One region of the Micromonospora mangrovi genome, then DNA from elsewhere that is predicted to be linked to it. Evidence: riboswitches for the same ligand, from Rfam matches in the RefSeq annotation. Region 1 holds a riboswitch; each other region holds the start of a gene.
What was found. A riboswitch is a leader RNA that binds a small molecule or an ion and turns the genes downstream of it on or off. The one in region 1 is predicted to bind cyclic di-AMP.
Positions count from the first base shown of each region.

Region 1 (4,105 bases):
TCGGCCCGTCCGGGGTCTTCGTCGAGTACATCGCCTCGGTGCTGCCCTCGCTCGGCGAGGAGACGGCCACCCTGCACTCGCTGGGCTCGCTCTTCCCGGGCATGTCGGCGTCCCGGACCGACCCGCCGGAGGTCGCGGCGGTGAAGGGGTCGCTGCGGATGCGCCGGGTGCTGGAGCGCGCGGCCCGGGACGCGGTGCCGGACTCCCCCGGTGAGCTGCGGCTGCTCTACCGGGGTGCGCTGCTGCGGCTGGAGCGCCCCGAGCTGGACCAGATCCGGGACCGGGCGCTGACCCGGGGCGCCCGCCGCAACGAGGTCCGCCGGGCGGGCTTCGACGGGGTCCTCGCCGCGCTGTACGCGCAGGCCCGCCGGATCGGGGTGGGCGGGCTGCCGGCGCAGCGCGCCTTCGAGGACGAGATCATCGAGCGGCCCGAGTTCCGGGAGTTCCTCAAGGCCTGGTGGCCGCGCCTGCACCCCCGGCACGTGCTGGGCTGGCTGGCCCGACCGGAGCGGCTGCGCCGGTACGCGGGCGGGATCCTCTCCGGCGCGGAGATCCGGCTGTTGACGGCGGCGTACCGGAGCCTGGCCGACGCGGGGCTGACCATCGCGGACATCGCGCTGCTGGACGAGTTGGACGCGCTGCTCGGCCAGCCGGTGCGCCCGGCGCGGCAGAAGCGCGACCCGTACCAGCTCGCCGGTGGGGTGCGCGAGTTGAGCACCGCCGTCGAGCGGCAGCGGGCCGCCCGCGACGCCGCCCGGGAGCGCCCGGAGGACTACCGGGAGTACGCGCACGTGGTGGTCGACGAGGCGCAGGACGTGTCGCCGATGCAGTGGCGGATGGTGGGCCGGCGGGGCCGGTTGGCGTCCTGGACGGTGGTGGGTGACCCGGCGCAGACCGCCTGGACGGGTGATCCGGAGGAGTTGACCCGGGCGCGGGACCAGGCGCTGGGGCGGCGGCGCCGGCACCAGTTCACGTTGACCACCAACTACCGCAACTCGGCGGAGATCTTCGCGGTGGCGGCGGCGGAGATCGGCCGGCTGTATCCGGAGCTGGCGCTGCCCACGGCGGTCCGCTCCACCGGGATCGCCCCGGTCGAGCGGACGGTGCCGGCGGCCGGGCTGCCCGCCGCGACGGTCGAGGCGGTGGGCGCGCTGCTGGCCGAGGTGGAGGGGACGGTGGGCGTGATCACGCCGGTGCCCCGCCGGGACGAGGTGGCCGGCTGGCTGGAGGGCGTCGGCGGCTCCCGGCTCCAGGTGGTGACCAGCCTCCAGGCCAAGGGCATGGAGTACGACGGTGTCGTACTGGTCGCGCCGAGCGAGATCCGGGCGGATCCGGGCTCCGGGGTGCGGACGCTCTATGTGGCGCTGTCCCGGGCCACCCAACGGCTCACCACGATCGACCCGACGGGCTGATCCGGCTCGCCGGCAGTTGCGGGGGCGGTTGCCCGGCGGTCAGTTGCACACATAGCGATGTGAACATAGATTGGGCCCGGCTCGGCCGAGGGACGGAGGGTGTGGGCGTGGGCGCAGGTCATGACCACAGCGGCGCGATCGCCAACGCCGCGCACCGCCACCGCGGTCGGCTCTGGGCCGCGTTCGGGGTCCTCGCCGCCCTGATGGCGGTCGAGGCGGTGGCCGCCTTCACGACCGGCTCGCTCGCACTGCTCTCCGACGCCGGGCACATGTTCACCGACGTGCTGGGCATCGGCATGGCGCTCGCCGCGATCACCGCCACCCGGCGCGCCGACACCGACCCGCAGCGCACCTTCGGGCTCTATCGGCTGGAGGTGCTGGCCGCGCTGGCCAACGCCGTGCTGCTCGGCGGGGTCGCCGTCTACGTCCTGATCGAGGCGGTCCGCCGGTTCGGCGCGCCACCGGAGGTGCTGGCCGGGCCGATGCTCGCCGTGGCGGTGCTCGGCCTGCTCGCCAACGTCGTCGCCTTCGCCCTGCTGCGCGGCGGGGCCAAGGAGAGCATCAACCTGCGCGGGGCGTACCTGGAGGTGCTGGGCGACCTGCTCGGCTCGCTGGGCGTGATCGGGGCCGCGCTGGTCATCGCGCTCACCGACTGGTGGTGGGCGGATCCGCTGGTGGCGGTGGCCATCGGCGTGTTCATCCTGCCGCGCACCTGGCGGCTGGGCCGGGCGGCGGTCCGCATCCTGGTCCAGGCCGCCCCGGCGCACCTCCAGGTGACCGCCGTGCACGACCGTCTCGCCGCGGTCCCCGGCGTCGCCGAGGTGCACGACCTGCACGTCTGGACGCTGACCTCGGGGATGGAGGTGGCCTCCGCGCACCTGACCATGACGTCGGGGGCCGAGGTGGGCGACGTGCTGGCGGCGGCGCGGACCGCGCTGCACGAGGACTTCCACATCGACCACGCCACGTTGCAGATCGAACCCGGAGCGTCAGCAGGTGCCTGCGGTGCGGTTGAGTGGTAATTAGCACACTCTTAAATCTGTGTGGTTATTGTAGTCATATGCCGGTTTTGCCCCGCTCGACACCGGCCGCGTACCGCGCCGGACCGGGGACACGCCGGTAGGCTCGACCGCGGCCTCCGCCGGGCGGCGCCCTCCGGCGCCTGCGGTGGCCGCCGCCTAATCGCCACAGGGCGAGCCGGGGAACCATGTTCGTGGGGTGCATCCGCGTCAGCGGTAGGGATCTTCCGTCCCGAACCCGTCAGCTAACCCGGTCGGCGGCTGACGGAAGGACATGTGCATGCCATCAGTGGCACCAGTACGACGGACGGCCGCCCGGCTGGCGGCCCTGCTCGTCACGACGCTCGCGTTCGGCGTCGTGGTCGCGCCGGTCTCCCCCGCGACGGCGGCACCCCCGCTGCGCGCCGCCGCGCCCGGCGACGACGACGAGGGCGGCACCCCGGCGCTGCGCGCCCAGCTCGACGCGGCGAGCAAGGGCTGGCTGGACGCGAAGGCCGCGCTGGCCCGCTCGATCAGCCGACAGCAGCAGCTCACCACCCAGCTCAAGACGGTCGAGACCGAGCTGGCCGCCCGGGACGCCAACGTCGGCGAGATCGCCGGGGTGGCGTACCGGGCCGGTCGACTGAGCGCGGCGTCGGCGCTGCTCAACAGCGGCAGCCCGGAAGGCTTCATGGACCGCGCCTCGGCGCTGGAGCAGGTCGCCGCGCACGAGGACCGGGCGCTGCGCGAGCTGATCGAGACCCGCGACCAGGCCACCAGCACCCGGACCGCGCTCGGCATCGAGATCCAGGAGCAGCGCAAGCAGGTCACGGTGATGGAGAAGCGCAAGCAGCAGGCCGAACGCGCCATCGAGGTGGCGAACGCCAAGGCCGACGCCCCCGCCCCCCGTACCGCCGACAGCGGCGGCAACCGGGGCACCTCCAGCGCCAACGCGACCCCGGCACCGCGCAACTCCGACGGCTCCTGGCCGCCCGAGTCGTGCAGCGTGGACGACCCGACCCCCGCCGACGGCTGCATCACCCCGCGCACCCTGCACGCCCTGCGGCAGGCGCAGGCCGCCGGCTTCAAGCGGTACGTCTCCTGCCACCGACCCAGCGGCTCCGGTGAACACCCGAAGGGGCGGGCCTGCGACTTCGCCGCGCAGACCGACGGCTTCGGCGGCGTCGCCTCCGGCGGGGACCGGACGTACGGCGACAACCTGGCGGCGTACTTCATCCGCAACGCCGACGCGCTGGCCGTGCTCTACGTGATCTGGTTCAAGCGGATCTGGCTGCCGAGCAGTGGCTGGAAGGCGTACAGCGGCGGCAACGGCGACCCGTCCAGCGACCACACCAACCACGTGCACCTGTCGGTCTACTGAGCCCCACCCGCGTCGCCCGGCCCGTCCCCGGGTCGGGCGACGCGGCTGCTACGTCGCCCGACGTACGCCGGGTGTCGCCGCCGGACCCACGACGCCGCGCTCCCCCGCGGCGATTATCGGGGCATGAGGCGGCTCTCCCCGACCACCCGCAAGGCGCTGCTGACCCTGCACCTGGTCACCTCGCTCGGCTGGCTCGGCACCGACCTGGTGCTGCTCATCCTGGGGATCGCCGGGCTGCGCGGCGCCCCGCCGACAGCGGTCTATCCGACCGCCGGGCTGGTGGTGACCTGGCTCTTCGCGCCGCTGAGCGGGCT
Region 1 is NZ_CP159342.1:198,638-202,742, reverse strand. Features, by position in the region: gene ABUL08_RS00990 (HelD family protein) at 1-1,412, shown strand, start outside; gene ABUL08_RS00985 (cation diffusion facilitator family transporter) at 1,520-2,434, shown strand; cyclic di-AMP (ydaO/yuaA leader) riboswitch at 2,578-2,707, shown strand; gene ABUL08_RS00980 (coiled-coil domain-containing protein) at 2,712-3,791, shown strand; gene ABUL08_RS00975 (hypothetical protein) at 3,915-4,105, shown strand, end outside.

Region 2 (4,105 bases), 3.1 Mb from region 1:
GGTGGCACCGTCCGAACCGGCTGTCCCGGCCCAGCGGGCGGCGTCCGGCCCGGCGACCCCGCAGATCGAGTACGCGGGCCGGCGCGACCCGGCCTGACCCACCTCCGCCTGACCCACCTCCGCCTGACCCGGCTCCGCTCGCACCCGGAGCAGTTGGGGCGTCGCCGGTCGTGATCGACGCCGGGTCGGTGTGGTGGTGGTGCCGGTCGGGCCGGGCTGTGACCGGGCTGGTCGCCTGGACCGACGAGTGGTGTGCGGTGCCGGCCCGCCACCGATCTGATGACGTAAATGAATCAGCGGCTGGTGTCCACCCTGGTCAGCACCGTGATCGGGCCGGGACGACACGCCCGGCGGCGATGCGGGGCGGCGGCAACGGCGGTAGCGTGGGGCCGTGCTTCCGGTCGCGCTCACCAGTCCCGTGTGGTGGCTGGCGCGCTGGACCGTTCGCATGCTCACCAGTCTGGCCGTGACGCTCGCCTTCTCCCTCGGGGCGACGACACTCCCCGTCGAGGTGGCCGCGCCGACCTGGGCGCCCCCGGTGGGCGACTCCCTCGCCTCCGCCGCCGACGACTGGTCCGACCCACCGTTGCCGACCCGCTGGCTGCGGGCCACGCCCACCGTCGGCTCCGCTCACGCGGTCATTCCCACGGCCCGCGCGGGCCACACCGTCGCCGCCGGAGCCCGCTCCGGCGACGCGGTCAGCCCCACGTCCGGCGTCGACCGTGCCGTCGTCGGCGCAACCGGCTCCACGCGGACGGTCATCGGCGCCTCCGGCTCGCGTCGCGAGGTCAGCCCCTCGACCGGGTCCGACCTGGTCGGTGTCGCGGTCGCGCCGGCCCCGGTGGTGCTCGCCACGGTGGCGGCGTCGGTCGTGCCGGCCGGCCGGCAGCGCGTCGCGATCGGGTGGGCCCCGGCGGCCCTCGGCTCCCGCGCCCCGCCGACCCGCTGACCTCCGCGCGGGCGGTGGCCCGCCAGCACGTACCACCCGACCTCACCCCCCGCATCCGCCCGACGGCGGCTCGGCGGCGCCCGTTCCGGTCGCGCCCCGCCCCGTCGGGTCCTGCGGATCTCGCCACACCACGCCCGCTCCCCGTGAGGTGCGACCATGCAGACCGTTCTGTACCAGTTCCTGATCGAGGTCCCGGAGGCCGCCGCCATCTGGTCGGCCCTGCTCCTGCTCGCCCTGACCCTGCTCGCGGTGCTCGTCGCCCGCCCCGAGCGGGACACCCCCACCGACGTCGAGCCGGCCGTCGACCCTGCGGCGGAACAGGCGGCCCACCTGGCCGACCTGCGCCGGTACGCCGAGGAGGTCGCCGTCGCCGCCGCCGGAGCGGCCCAGAACGCCCGTCGGCGCCGGGAGCGGTGGCTGGCCGCCCAGGACGAGGTGGACCGGGCGTGGCAGACGTACGACGAGGCGGAGGCGGTCGCCCGGCGGTTCGCCGGTGCCGCCGTGCTGCCCGCCCCGCACACCCCGCGCACGCCCGCCGAGTACGCCGCCCGGGAGCGCTGGCTGCACCACGCCGCGATGGCGGCGCACTGGCGGGGCGAGCTGACCGCCCGGCAACTCGCCGACGTGCTCGCCCACCGCAACGGGTGGGACCCCCGGCGGCACCCGGCCGAGCAGGAGATCGTCCTGGCGCGGGCGGTTCGGGACGGCCGGTTGGCCGGGTACCGGGCCGCCGCCGAGCGGGAGCAGCAGGCGTGGCGGGAGGCCGAGCTGGCCGCCGAGGCGGCGCGTGCCCTGGCCGTGGAGGCGTACGCGGCGACGGAGCGGCTGCGCCCGGGAGTCGTCCCGGTGCATCGGCCGGACGCGGTGACCCAGACCCTCGCCCCGGTCGGCGCCTCCGCCGCCGTTTCCCGGACCGCCCGGTGGCGGCCGGCGCGGGTTGGCTGAATTGTGATGTGAAACTGCCGTCCCGGTCGCCCCGGGAATCGGAAAACGGTCATCCGGGGCGTGGCGGTCCAGGCCGGCCCAGGTTGCCCGGTCACCCGCTCACCGGATGTCCGGTAATCGACCCCCGTTCCATTCTCGGGTGCTCGTCCCATTGAGTGACATCAGTGACCTGTCTGTTCCGGTCGGGCCCGGGTGTTCGACGTTTGCGCAGGTGGGAGCGCTTGGCAGGGCGCATGCCCGCCGGTAGTGTCGGCGCGTCCGGTGCGGTTTCCGATCGCAAGAGGCGACGCCGCGCCGACCCGCTCAATCGCGATCTTCTGCGAACCGGGGACCCATGCACGTCCGGGGTGAATCCGCGAGCCACGGCCCGCGGTAGGGCGATCTTCCCGCCCGAATCCGTCAGCTAACCCGGTAGGCGGTGTCGGAAGGAGTTCCGTCTTCGTGCAGCACCCTGCCACCCCTCGGCCACACCCCCTCCACGGCGCCGCGGTGCCGTCGCTCGCCCTCTCCGCGAGCTGATACCGGCATCCGCCCCCGCGCCCGACTGACCGGGCGCACCCCTTCCCCGCGGTCCACCCCGCCCACGGATCCGTTCCGTCGCGCGTGAACAGCTCCGCGCGCCGGGCCGGCGTGTGCCGCCCCCGCCCCCGTGGAGGAAACCTCGTGAAGCACACCCTCAAGCGGCAGCTGCGCCGTCTCGCCACCGAACGTCGCTACCAGGTCGTCGCCGGCTCGGCCGCCGCCCTGGTGCTGGCCTCCGGCACCGGTGCCCTGCTGGCACACGGTGACGACGCGCCCGTCCGCCAGGAGAACACCGCCGCCGTGGCCGAACTGGCCCCGCGGCTCAGCGACGTCGCGGCCGGCACCCAGGCCCGGATCGCCGCCGTCCCGTCGGTTTCGCCCAGCGCGTCGCCGTCGGCCAGCGCCTCGCTCTCGCCGAAGCCGAGCGCGAAGCCGACCACGGCCAAGCCGGACCCGGACACCACCCGCAAGGCGGCACCGAAGCCGCCGTCGAAGAAGGTCCTCGACTACACCTACGAGGCGCAGACCACCTACTACAACTGCGGCCCGGCGGCGGTGCGCAACGCGCTCAGCGCCACCGGCATCGAGCGGACCCAGGACGAGCTGGCCGTCGCGCTGGGCACCACCGAGATGGGCACCAACTCGGCCGAGGACACCACCCGGGTGCTCAACCAGCAGGTCAAGGGCGACCCGTACCGGACCCGGATGATCGACGGCGTGCCGAGCGCCGCGGAGACCGAGCGGCTCCGGACCGACGTGGTCAAGGCGATCAGCAACGGGCGGGGCGTGGTGGCCAACGTCGCCGGTGACGCCACCGACACCGACGGCGGCTGGCACTCCTTCCCGGGCGGCCACTACATCGCCGTGGTGGGCTACTCCAACGACGGCCGGACCCTGCGGATCGCCGACTCGGCGGACCCGTCGCTGCCGGCGTACTGGATCAGCGCCGCCGACCTGGCGAACTGGATGGCCACCCGCGGCTACTCCGCCTGATCAACCCCGTTCACCCGTCGGGCGTCGGCTCTTGGAGCCGGCGCCCGATGTCGTCTCCGCCGTCCGCTCTCGCGCATCGTGTCCGACCGGTGGCACACTGCGCCCCATGGGCGACGAGACGAGCAACCGGCATCTGCTGCTGCTGCACGGGTTGGGCGCCACCGGTGAGGTGTGGCTGCCCTGGGCACCGCTGCTGGAGCACCGCTGGGCGGGACGCTGGCTCGCCCCGGACCTGGCCGGCCACGGCTGGTCGCCGCCGCTGCCCGCGTACTCCTTCACCGGCCTCGCCCGACGGGTGGTGACGGACCTGCGACCGGTCGCGGAGCGGCTCGGCCCGCACGATCGGCTGGTGGTGCTCGGGCACTCGCTCGGTGGGGTGGTGGGGCTCGCGCTGGCCGCGCGGAGCGTCGGCCTGCCGGTCGACGCGGTGGTCGGGCTCGGCATCAAGGCGGTCTGGTCGTCCGCCGAGCTGGCGAAGGCCGCGGAGCTGGCGGCCCGTCCGGTGACCTGGTTCGGCACCCGGGACGAGGCGGCCCGCCGCTACCTGCGGGTCGCCGGGCTGACCGGGCTCTTCGCGCCGGACCACCCGGCGGTCGACGCCGGGCTGCGCCGCGAGGACGGCCGCTGGCGGCTGGCGATGGACCCGGCGGCGTTCGCCGTCGGTGAGCCGTGCCTGCCGACGCTGCTCGCGGCGAC
Region 2 is NZ_CP159342.1:3,289,524-3,293,628, reverse strand. Features, by position in the region: gene ABUL08_RS14275 (acyltransferase family protein) at 1-97, shown strand, start outside; gene ABUL08_RS14270 (hypothetical protein) at 449-949, shown strand; gene ABUL08_RS14265 (hypothetical protein) at 1,106-1,894, shown strand; cyclic di-AMP (ydaO/yuaA leader) riboswitch at 2,185-2,327, shown strand; gene ABUL08_RS14260 (C39 family peptidase) at 2,558-3,409, shown strand; gene ABUL08_RS14255 (alpha/beta fold hydrolase) at 3,516-4,105, shown strand, end outside.
Region 2: it holds a riboswitch for cyclic di-AMP, as region 1 does, so the genes downstream of both, ABUL08_RS14260 (C39 family peptidase) here and ABUL08_RS00980 (coiled-coil domain-containing protein) in region 1, are expected to answer to the same signal.

Region 3 (4,105 bases), 2.1 Mb from region 1:
GCCCATCACCATGCAGCACGGTTGCACCACGCCGGCGCTGGTCACGTACGCCGCGTCCCAGGGCCACGAGCAGCCCGGGCCGGCGGTGCGCGGGGCGGCCGGCGCCGCACCGGGGTGCGGCAGCCGCAGGCGTACGCCGGTCTCCCGCGCCACCGCGGCGGCCTCGCCGAACAGCGCGGCGGCCCGGTCGGTGTCCACCCCGGCCCAGAGCGCCTGGTCGGCGGTGAACTCGCGGATCTCGGCGTAGCGGCCGGCCGGGTCGGCGTCGGAGAAGCTGTGCGACAGGTTCTGCACGTGCAGCTCGTCCACCCCGATCCGGCCGAGCAGGCGGACCAGCTCGGGCAGCTCCGCGACGGTGTCGCGCATGGCGACGAAGACCACCCGGATCCAGGGGGTGGCGCTGCCCGCCGCCCGCTTCGCCTCGACCAGGCCGGCGAGGTTGGCCACCACGACGTCGAAGTTCGCGCCGTCGCGGACCCGCTCGTACGCCGCCGCCCGGGCGCCGTCGAGCGAGACGTGCAGCCAGTCGACCCCGCTGGCGACCAGTTCCTCGGCGCGGCGCCGGTGCAGCAGGGTGGCGTTGGTGTTGAAGCCGACCGTGATGCCCCGGCCCACCGCCGTGTCGATCATGTCGGCCAGGTACGGCGACAGCAGCGGCTCGCCGAGCCCCTGGAGGGTCAGCCGGCGCAGCCCCGGCACGTCGGCCACGATGCGGTCGAAGAGTTCCGGGGCCATCGCCCCGGCCAGCTTGTTCACCGGCGGTCGGTAGCGGACCAGGCACATCAGGCAGCGCAGGTTGCACGCCGAGGTGATCTCCAACTGGAGGTGCGTCGGCAGCGGCGGATCCTCGACGACGGTCGACATGCCCCCGAATGCCCTGATCCGGCCCCCGCAAACCCGACGTCACCCTCCGGGCCGGCTACGACGGAACGCCCGGCCGGTGGACCCGGCCGGGCGTTCGTGGTCGATCGGCACCGGGCGGACCCGGTACGCCGATCAGCGCAGGCGCAGCTGCTGACCCGGGAAGATCAGGCCCGGGTCGGCGCCGACGACGCGCTTGTTGCGCTCGTACAGGGCGTGCCAACCGCCGGCGAGGTCCTTCGCGTCGGCGATCATCGACAGCGTGTCGCCCGACTTCACCACATAGGTGGAGCCGCCCGAGGCCGGCGCGGTACGCCGGTGGTCACGGGTCGCGGGCTTCTCGTCCCGCGAGGAGCGGTGCTCCGCCTTCGACTTGGTGCCGGAGTGGGAGCGGTGCTTGGTGCCGGAGTCCTTCTTGGCCGACGAGCCGGAGTCCTTGCTGGAGTAGTGCTTGGTGGAGCCGCCCTTCTTGCCGCAGACCGGCCAGGCGCCGATGCCCTGCCCGTCGAGGACCTTCTCGGCGATCGCGATCTGCTCACCGCGGCTGGCCAGGTCGGCGCGGCTGGCGTACTTCTGGCCGCCGTAACCGTTCCAGGTGCCCTTGGTGAACTGGAGGCCACCGTAGAAGCCGTTGCCGGTGTTGATGTGCCAGTTGCCGCCGGACTCGCACTGGGCGATGGCGTCCCAGTTGACGCTGGCCGCGCTGGCCGGCGCGACCGGGCCGAGGATCGCGGCGGCACCGGTGGCGGCGCCGGCGACGAGCGCCCCGACGGCGACCCGACGGGCGCTGGTCCGACGGTGGCGAGCGATGTGTGCAGTAGCCATTGTGTGGTTTCCTCCACGCCGACGAGGTGAGCTGTCGGGTTCGGGCCGAGGAGCCCGGCCGCCGGATGGCGGCTTCACCCCGAGGTGTCGAGCACCGAGGAACGTGTGGGTCCCCCGCTCCCGCCTGAGGTCCAGGTACCACCGGACCGGCGGCGGGATTAGGCGTTGCCGGTCCGTGGTGTCCGCGATCGCGAACGCATACGACGTTAGGGACGGTTTCGGGCGATCGCCCACTTCTTGTGAAGTTCTTCACCCGGCTGAGCGACGGCACGACATCTCGAGTTGCGGGGTGCGGAAGCGTGCCTTACAAGCTCCCGCTCGGACAGTCCACGCGTGTCGTCAGTAGGTCAGGCCGAAGCCCTGAGGGAAGAGTGGGACCTGGCCGTCGCCGGCGTTGATGGGCTGCTGGCTGACCGAGTTCATCCAGGTCATCGGCAGTTTTCCGGTCGGCGCGGCACCGAAGAGCACGTCGGCCACCCCGGCGCCCTCGGTGCCGGGCAACCAGGACGCCAGCAGCGCGTCCCAGCGGGGCAGCTCGGTGGCGACGTCCAGTGGACGGCCGGACACCAGCACCACGACAACCGGCACGCCCGCGTTGCGCAGCGTCGAGATCGTCCGCAGGTCGTCCCGGTCCAGGCTCATACTGCCGGTCCGGTCGCCCCGCCCCTCGGCGTACGGCGTCTCGCCGACCACCGCGATCGCGGCCCGGTAGCTGCGGTCGATGCCGGTGCCGCGCTGGTTGTAGGTGACGGTCGTGGTCGGACCGACCGCCGCGCGAATGCCCTGCAGGATGGTGGTGCCGGGGGTGATCGCGCCGGACGAGCCCTGCCAGGAGATGGTCCAGCCGCCGCTGGAGTTGCCGATGTCGTCGGCGTTCTTGCCGGCCACGAAGATCTTGTTGTTGTCCCGGGCCAGCGGCAGCACACCGCCGGCGTTCTTCAGCAGCACCTGGGACTCCCGCACGGCCTGCCGGGCCAGCGCCCGATGGGCGGCGTCGCCCACCGTCGCGGTCCAGCTCCGGTCGGTGTACGGCCGCTCGAAGAGGCCCAGCTCGAACTTCTTGGTGAGGATGCGCCGGTTCGCGTCGTCGATCCGGCTCAGCGGGACGTGGCCGTTCTGCACCTCGGCGCGGAGCGTGCTGAGGAACGTCTTCCAGGCGGTCGGCACCATCACCATGTCGATGCCGGCGTTGATCGCGACGGTGACCTCGGCGGCGGTGAAGCCGGCGGCGCCGTCGATCTGGTCGATGCCGTTCCAGTCCGAGACGACGAAGCCGGAGAAGCCGAGTTCGCCCTTGAGGACGCTGGTGATCAGGTACTGGTTGCCGTGCATCCTGACGCCGTTCCAGCTGCTGTAGGAGATCATCACCGAGCCGACCCCGCGCTGCACGGCGGCCTGGAACGGCGGCAGGTGGACGGCCCGCAGGTCGGCCTCGCTGAGCCGGGTGTCGCCCTGGTCGACACCGCCAGTGGTGCCACCGTCGCCGACGTAGTGCTTGGCGGTGGCGAGCACCGAGGTCGGCCCGCCGAGGGTGCTGCCCTGCAGGCCGGTGACCAGTGTGGACATGCTCGACGGCAGGTCCGGGGTCTCCCCGAACGACTCGTAGGTGCGGCCCCACCGGTCGTTGCGGGCCACGCAGAGGCAGGGGGCGAAGTCCCAGTCGACGCCGGTGCCGCTGACCTCCTCGGCCACCGCCTGCCCGATCTGCTGCACCAGGGCGGGGTCGCGGGTCGCGCCGAGGCCGATGTTGTGCGGGAAGATCGTCGCGCCGTGGACGTTGTTGTGCCCGTGCACGGCGTCCACTCCGTAGATCATCGGGATGGCCAGGGGCGTGGCGAGGGCGGCGCGCTGGAAGCCGTCGTACATGTCGGCCCAGGCGGTGGCGGTGTTGGGCGTGGGCGCGGAGCCGCCGCCGGAGAGCAGCGAGCCGAGCCGGTAGGTGGTGAGGTCGGCGGCGGTCACCGAGCCGCGCTCGGCCTGGGTCATCTGGCCGAGCTTCTCGTCCAGGGTCATCCGGGAGAGCAGGTCGGCGACGCGGGTCGCGACGGGCAGGGTCGGATCCTGGTAGGGCAGCCCGGCGGCGGTGGCCGGCGCGGGCGCGACCAGGGCGGTGACCGCGACGAGGAGGCCGACGATTGCGAGGGGGCGGTGGCGACGGATCACGGATCGCTCCTTCCGGAGGAACGCTGAGGCCGTTCACCGGCACCCTATGCCAGCTTGCATCGACTGGGAACGATGCGCCGGTTCCGGAACCGCCGGGCGGTTCGGCGACCGCCGGCGGTCACACCCCCGTCAGGTCCAGGTCGGACAGCTCGGCGCGGGACACCACGCCGAGCTTCGGGTACGCCTTGTAGAGGTGATAGCCGACCGTGCGGGCGGAGAGGAACAGCCGCGTCGCGATGTCCTTGTTGGACAGGCC
Region 3 is NZ_CP159342.1:2,311,757-2,315,861, forward strand. Features, by position in the region: gene ABUL08_RS10340 (radical SAM protein) at 1-864, opposite strand, end outside; gene ABUL08_RS10345 (transglycosylase family protein) at 997-1,686, opposite strand; cyclic di-AMP (ydaO/yuaA leader) riboswitch at 1,688-1,861, opposite strand; gene ABUL08_RS10350 (glycoside hydrolase family 3 protein) at 2,026-3,849, opposite strand; gene ABUL08_RS10355 (helix-turn-helix transcriptional regulator) at 3,968-4,105, opposite strand, start outside.
Region 3: it holds a riboswitch for cyclic di-AMP, as region 1 does, so the genes downstream of both, ABUL08_RS10345 (transglycosylase family protein) here and ABUL08_RS00980 (coiled-coil domain-containing protein) in region 1, are expected to answer to the same signal.

Region 4 (4,105 bases), 1.7 Mb from region 1:
TCTCCTCGGGCGGGAACGAGTGCAGCGCGTAGCGACCGTCGCGTTCGAGGTCACGGCGCTTGGGCGAGTCGACGACGAAGCAGTAGAGCCCATCGTCGGTGATGACCGGGGAGACCGGGTGGACGCGGGGCCCACCGTCGGCACGGACCGTGGCGAGATAGCCGAAGCCCGGCCCGTACTGCTGCATGAGAAGGCGGATCTCGTCGGCGAGGCGGGGCTCGTCGGCGGCGAATTCGGACCAGGAAGCCATGCGGACATTCTATCGAACACACGTACGAACGCGCAGTCCGACACGCAGTCCGACACGCCACTCGCCGACACCGGTCGCTATGGTGTTCCGATGCTGCTCTCCGACCGCGACCTGGTCTCCGAGATCAAGGCGGGCACGCTCGCGCTGGAGCCCTTCGAGCCGACGCTGGTGCAGCCGTCCAGCATCGACGTACGCCTGGACAAGCTCTTCCGGGTCTTCAACAACCACCTCTACACGCACATCGACCCGGCGATGCAGCAGGACGACCTGACCTCGATGGTCGAGGTGCCCGAGGGGGAGCCGTTCGTGCTGCACCCGGGCGAGTTCGTGCTCGCCTCGACGCTCGAGGTGATCTCGCTGGGTGATCAGCTCGCCGGGCGACTGGAGGGCAAGTCCAGCCTGGGCCGGCTCGGGCTGCTCACCCACTCCACCGCCGGCTTCATCGACCCGGGTTTCTCCGGGCACGTCACGCTGGAGCTGTCCAACGTGGCGAACCTGCCGATCACGCTCTGGCCCGGCATGAAGATCGGCCAGCTCTGCATCTTCCGGCTCTCGTCGCCGGCCGAGCACCCGTACGGCTCCGCCGTCTACGGCTCGCGTTACCAGGGCCAGCGCGGCCCGACCCCGAGCCGCTCCTGGCAGAACTGGCGCACCTGGCCGATCCGCTGACCGCGTCGGCGCGGGGCCCCTTCCAGGGGAAGGGACCCCGCGTCACCCGTCAGCCGGGGCGGCCGTAGCTGTTGATCTGGCCGTCGTCGACGCGCTTCATGGTGATGGGCTTGCCGGACTGGGAGGCGTGCACCACCCAGCCGTCGCCGACGTACATGCCGACGTGGTGCAGGTCGCTGTAGTAGAAGACCAGGTCACCGGGGCGCAGCTCACTGCGGCTGACCCGTCGGGTGACGTCGTGCTGCTGCCGCGCGTTGTGCGGCAGCGAGACGCCCGCCTTGTCCCAGGCGGCCATGGTCAGGCCGGAGCAGTCGAAGTGGTCCGGGCCGGCGGCGCCCCAGACATAGATCTTGCCGATCTGGGCGCAGGCGAACTTGACGGCGATCCCGGCGGGACCGCCCGGGTAGCCGGACGGGCAGGGTGCGGGCCGCAGCGGACCGCCGCCGCCGCTGCCGTACACCTTGAGCCGGAGCTTGCCGAGGCGGGCGATCTCGGCGTTGATCTGCTGCTTCTTCGCTCCGAGCTGGGCCTTGGTCCGGGCCAGCTGGGCGACCATCTCGTCCAGCGGCTTCTTCTTCGCGGCCAACTGGTCGCGGAGGTCGACGACGGACCGCACCTCCTGCGCCTGGCGGTGCGCGAAGCGGTCGAGCAGCTCCAGGCCGGTCAGCACGTCGCCCGGTGAGCGGCTGCCGAGCAGCGCGTTCACCGTGCCCACGTTCTGACCCTTGTACGCCTCGGCGGCCAGCCCGCTGACCTGCCCCATGGCGAGGTCGACCTGGAGCTGGAGCGGGGCGATCTGCTTGGCGAGGGCGTCGGCCTGCCTGGTCTTGACCGCCAGGTCCTGACTGGTGGCGTTGTACTGCTCGATGACCGGTTCGAGCTTTTCCCAGTCCTGGTCGATCTGACGTTCGATCTCGGTGACCGAGGGTTCGGCGTGGGCCGCCGTGGCGCCGCCGGTCAGGACGACCGCGGTGCCGGCCAGGGCGGCGAGGAGGGTGGTGAAGCGGGACCAGCGTGGGCGCGGCGCAGCCGTCATCCGGTCGACCGACCGGACCGACGGTCGCCGCGGGGCATGGTGTGCCACCGGGCTTCCGTACTCCTTCTTCGTGACCGCCTACCGGGTTAGCTGACGGGTTCGGGCGGGAAGGGAGCCGCCCTACCGCAGTGCTGCGGATTCACCCCGGTTACCTGGGTCCCCGGTTCGCCCGGAGGCGACTCGGCGGTGTCCGACCGTGACCCCCCGGGTTGGACGGTCCAGTTTCCGGTCGACGATTGACCAGAGTAGAGATGGCCGTTATCGATCCGCAACCCGCGACGCCGTGACACTCCGTACCTGTTCCGCCGGGTCGACCGGACTCGATGAAGGATTCTTTCATGCAACATCATTAAGCGGAAAGTATTGACCCGAGGCGGTGCCCGGGGCGAGGGTGAGCACGCAGTGACCCCCGTCGGACCTGGAGGTTCCATGCACCTCACCCCCGTTCCACCGCGCGCACGGATCGTGCTCGCCACCGCCGTGGCGGCGGCCACCGTCCTGCTCGTCACCGGACCGGTCGTCGCCGACCCCGCCACCGCGGGGACCACCGAACCCACCGACCGCCAGCAGCAGTACGCGGCAGCCGCCGCCGAGTACGGCGTACCGGAGAGCGTTCTGCTCGGCGTCTCCTACCTCGAATCCCGCTGGGACACCCACCCCGGCCAGCCGAGCACCAGCGGCGGCTACGGCCCCATGCACCTGACCGACGCCGCGCAGGTCGCCGCCACCCCGTCCAGCTCGCACGTCGACGAGAACGAGGACCCCCGGGGCGACGAGTCCCGCCCGCTGACCGTCGACACCGCCGCTGCGGCCGAGCCGGCCGGCGACCTGCTGCCGTCGGCGTCCCTGCAGACCCTCGACGCGGCTGCCGCGCTCACCGGCGTGGCCGAGGAGACGCTGCGCGACGACGCCGCCGCCAACATCCGTGGCGGGGCGGCGCTGCTCGCGTCGTACCAGAGGGCGCTGGCCGCGCCGGTCGGTGCCGGCAGCGACCCGGCGGCCTGGTACGGCGCGGTGGCCCGGTACTCCGGCGCGGACACCGAGGACGCCGCGGCGGCCTTCGCCGACGAGGTGTACGACCAGATCGGCCTCGGCGCGACCCGGACCACCGACGACGGGCAGCGGGTCACCCTCGCCGCCGTCGCGGTGACGCCGGACGAGTCCGGCCTGCACAAGCTGGGACTGCGCCGGGCCGAACGGCCGGACGGCCTGGAGTGCCCGGTCCGCCTCGCCTGCGAGTGGATCCCCGCGCCCTACGAGAAGTACGGCCCGAACCCGGGCGACTACGGCAACCACGACCTCGGTGAGCGGCCGGCGCAGCAGAAGATCGAGTACATCGTCATCCACGACACCGAGGGCTACTTCGGCCCGAGCGTCAAGCTGGTGCAGACGAAGACCTACCTGGGCTGGCACTACACGCTGCGCTCGGTGGACGGCTACGTCGCCCAGCACATCAAGGCCAAGGACGTCGGCTGGCACGCCGGCAACTGGTACGTCAACGCGAAGTCGATCGGCATCGAGCACGAGGGCTTCGCCGGCCACGGCACCTGGTACACCGAGGCGATGTACCGGACCTCGGCGAAGCTGGTCCGGCACCTGGCGCTGCGGTTCCAGATCCCGCTGGACCGGCAGCACATCCTCGGCCACGACAACGTCCCCGGCACCACCGCCGGCACGGTGGCCGGCATGCACTGGGACCCGGGGCCCTACTGGGACTGGTCGCACTACTTCGACCTGATGAAGGCGCCGTTCCGGGGCACCGGCACCGCGCACACCGGCCTGGTCACCATCGACCCGGACTACGCCACCAACCAGCCCGCCTTCACCGGCTGCAACCAGCAGCCGCCCGGCGTGCCGAAGCCGACCCCGCCGGCCGCCCCGTGCCCGCTGCGCGGCTCCTCGGCGGTCGTCCTGCGCACCGCGCCGAGCCCGGACGCGCCGCTGGTCAACGACCGGGGCCTGCGGCCCAACGGCACGCCGGACACCATGTACATCTCCGACCACGGCGCCCGTGCCTCCGCCGGCCAGACGTACGCCCTCGCGGGTGTGCAGGGTGACTGGACCGCGATCTGGTACCTCGGCCAGCGCGCGTGGTTCCTCAACCCGCCCACCGCGCCGACGGCGACCTGGGCGCAGGGCTTCGTGGTCAC
Region 4 is NZ_CP159342.1:5,204,331-5,208,435, forward strand. Features, by position in the region: gene ABUL08_RS23310 (pyridoxamine 5'-phosphate oxidase family protein) at 1-250, opposite strand, end outside; gene dcd (dCTP deaminase) at 341-919, shown strand; gene ABUL08_RS23320 (C40 family peptidase) at 969-1,955, opposite strand; cyclic di-AMP (ydaO/yuaA leader) riboswitch at 2,015-2,151, opposite strand; gene ABUL08_RS23325 (N-acetylmuramoyl-L-alanine amidase) at 2,385-4,105, shown strand, end outside.
Region 4: it holds a riboswitch for cyclic di-AMP, as region 1 does, so the genes downstream of both, ABUL08_RS23320 (C40 family peptidase) here and ABUL08_RS00980 (coiled-coil domain-containing protein) in region 1, are expected to answer to the same signal.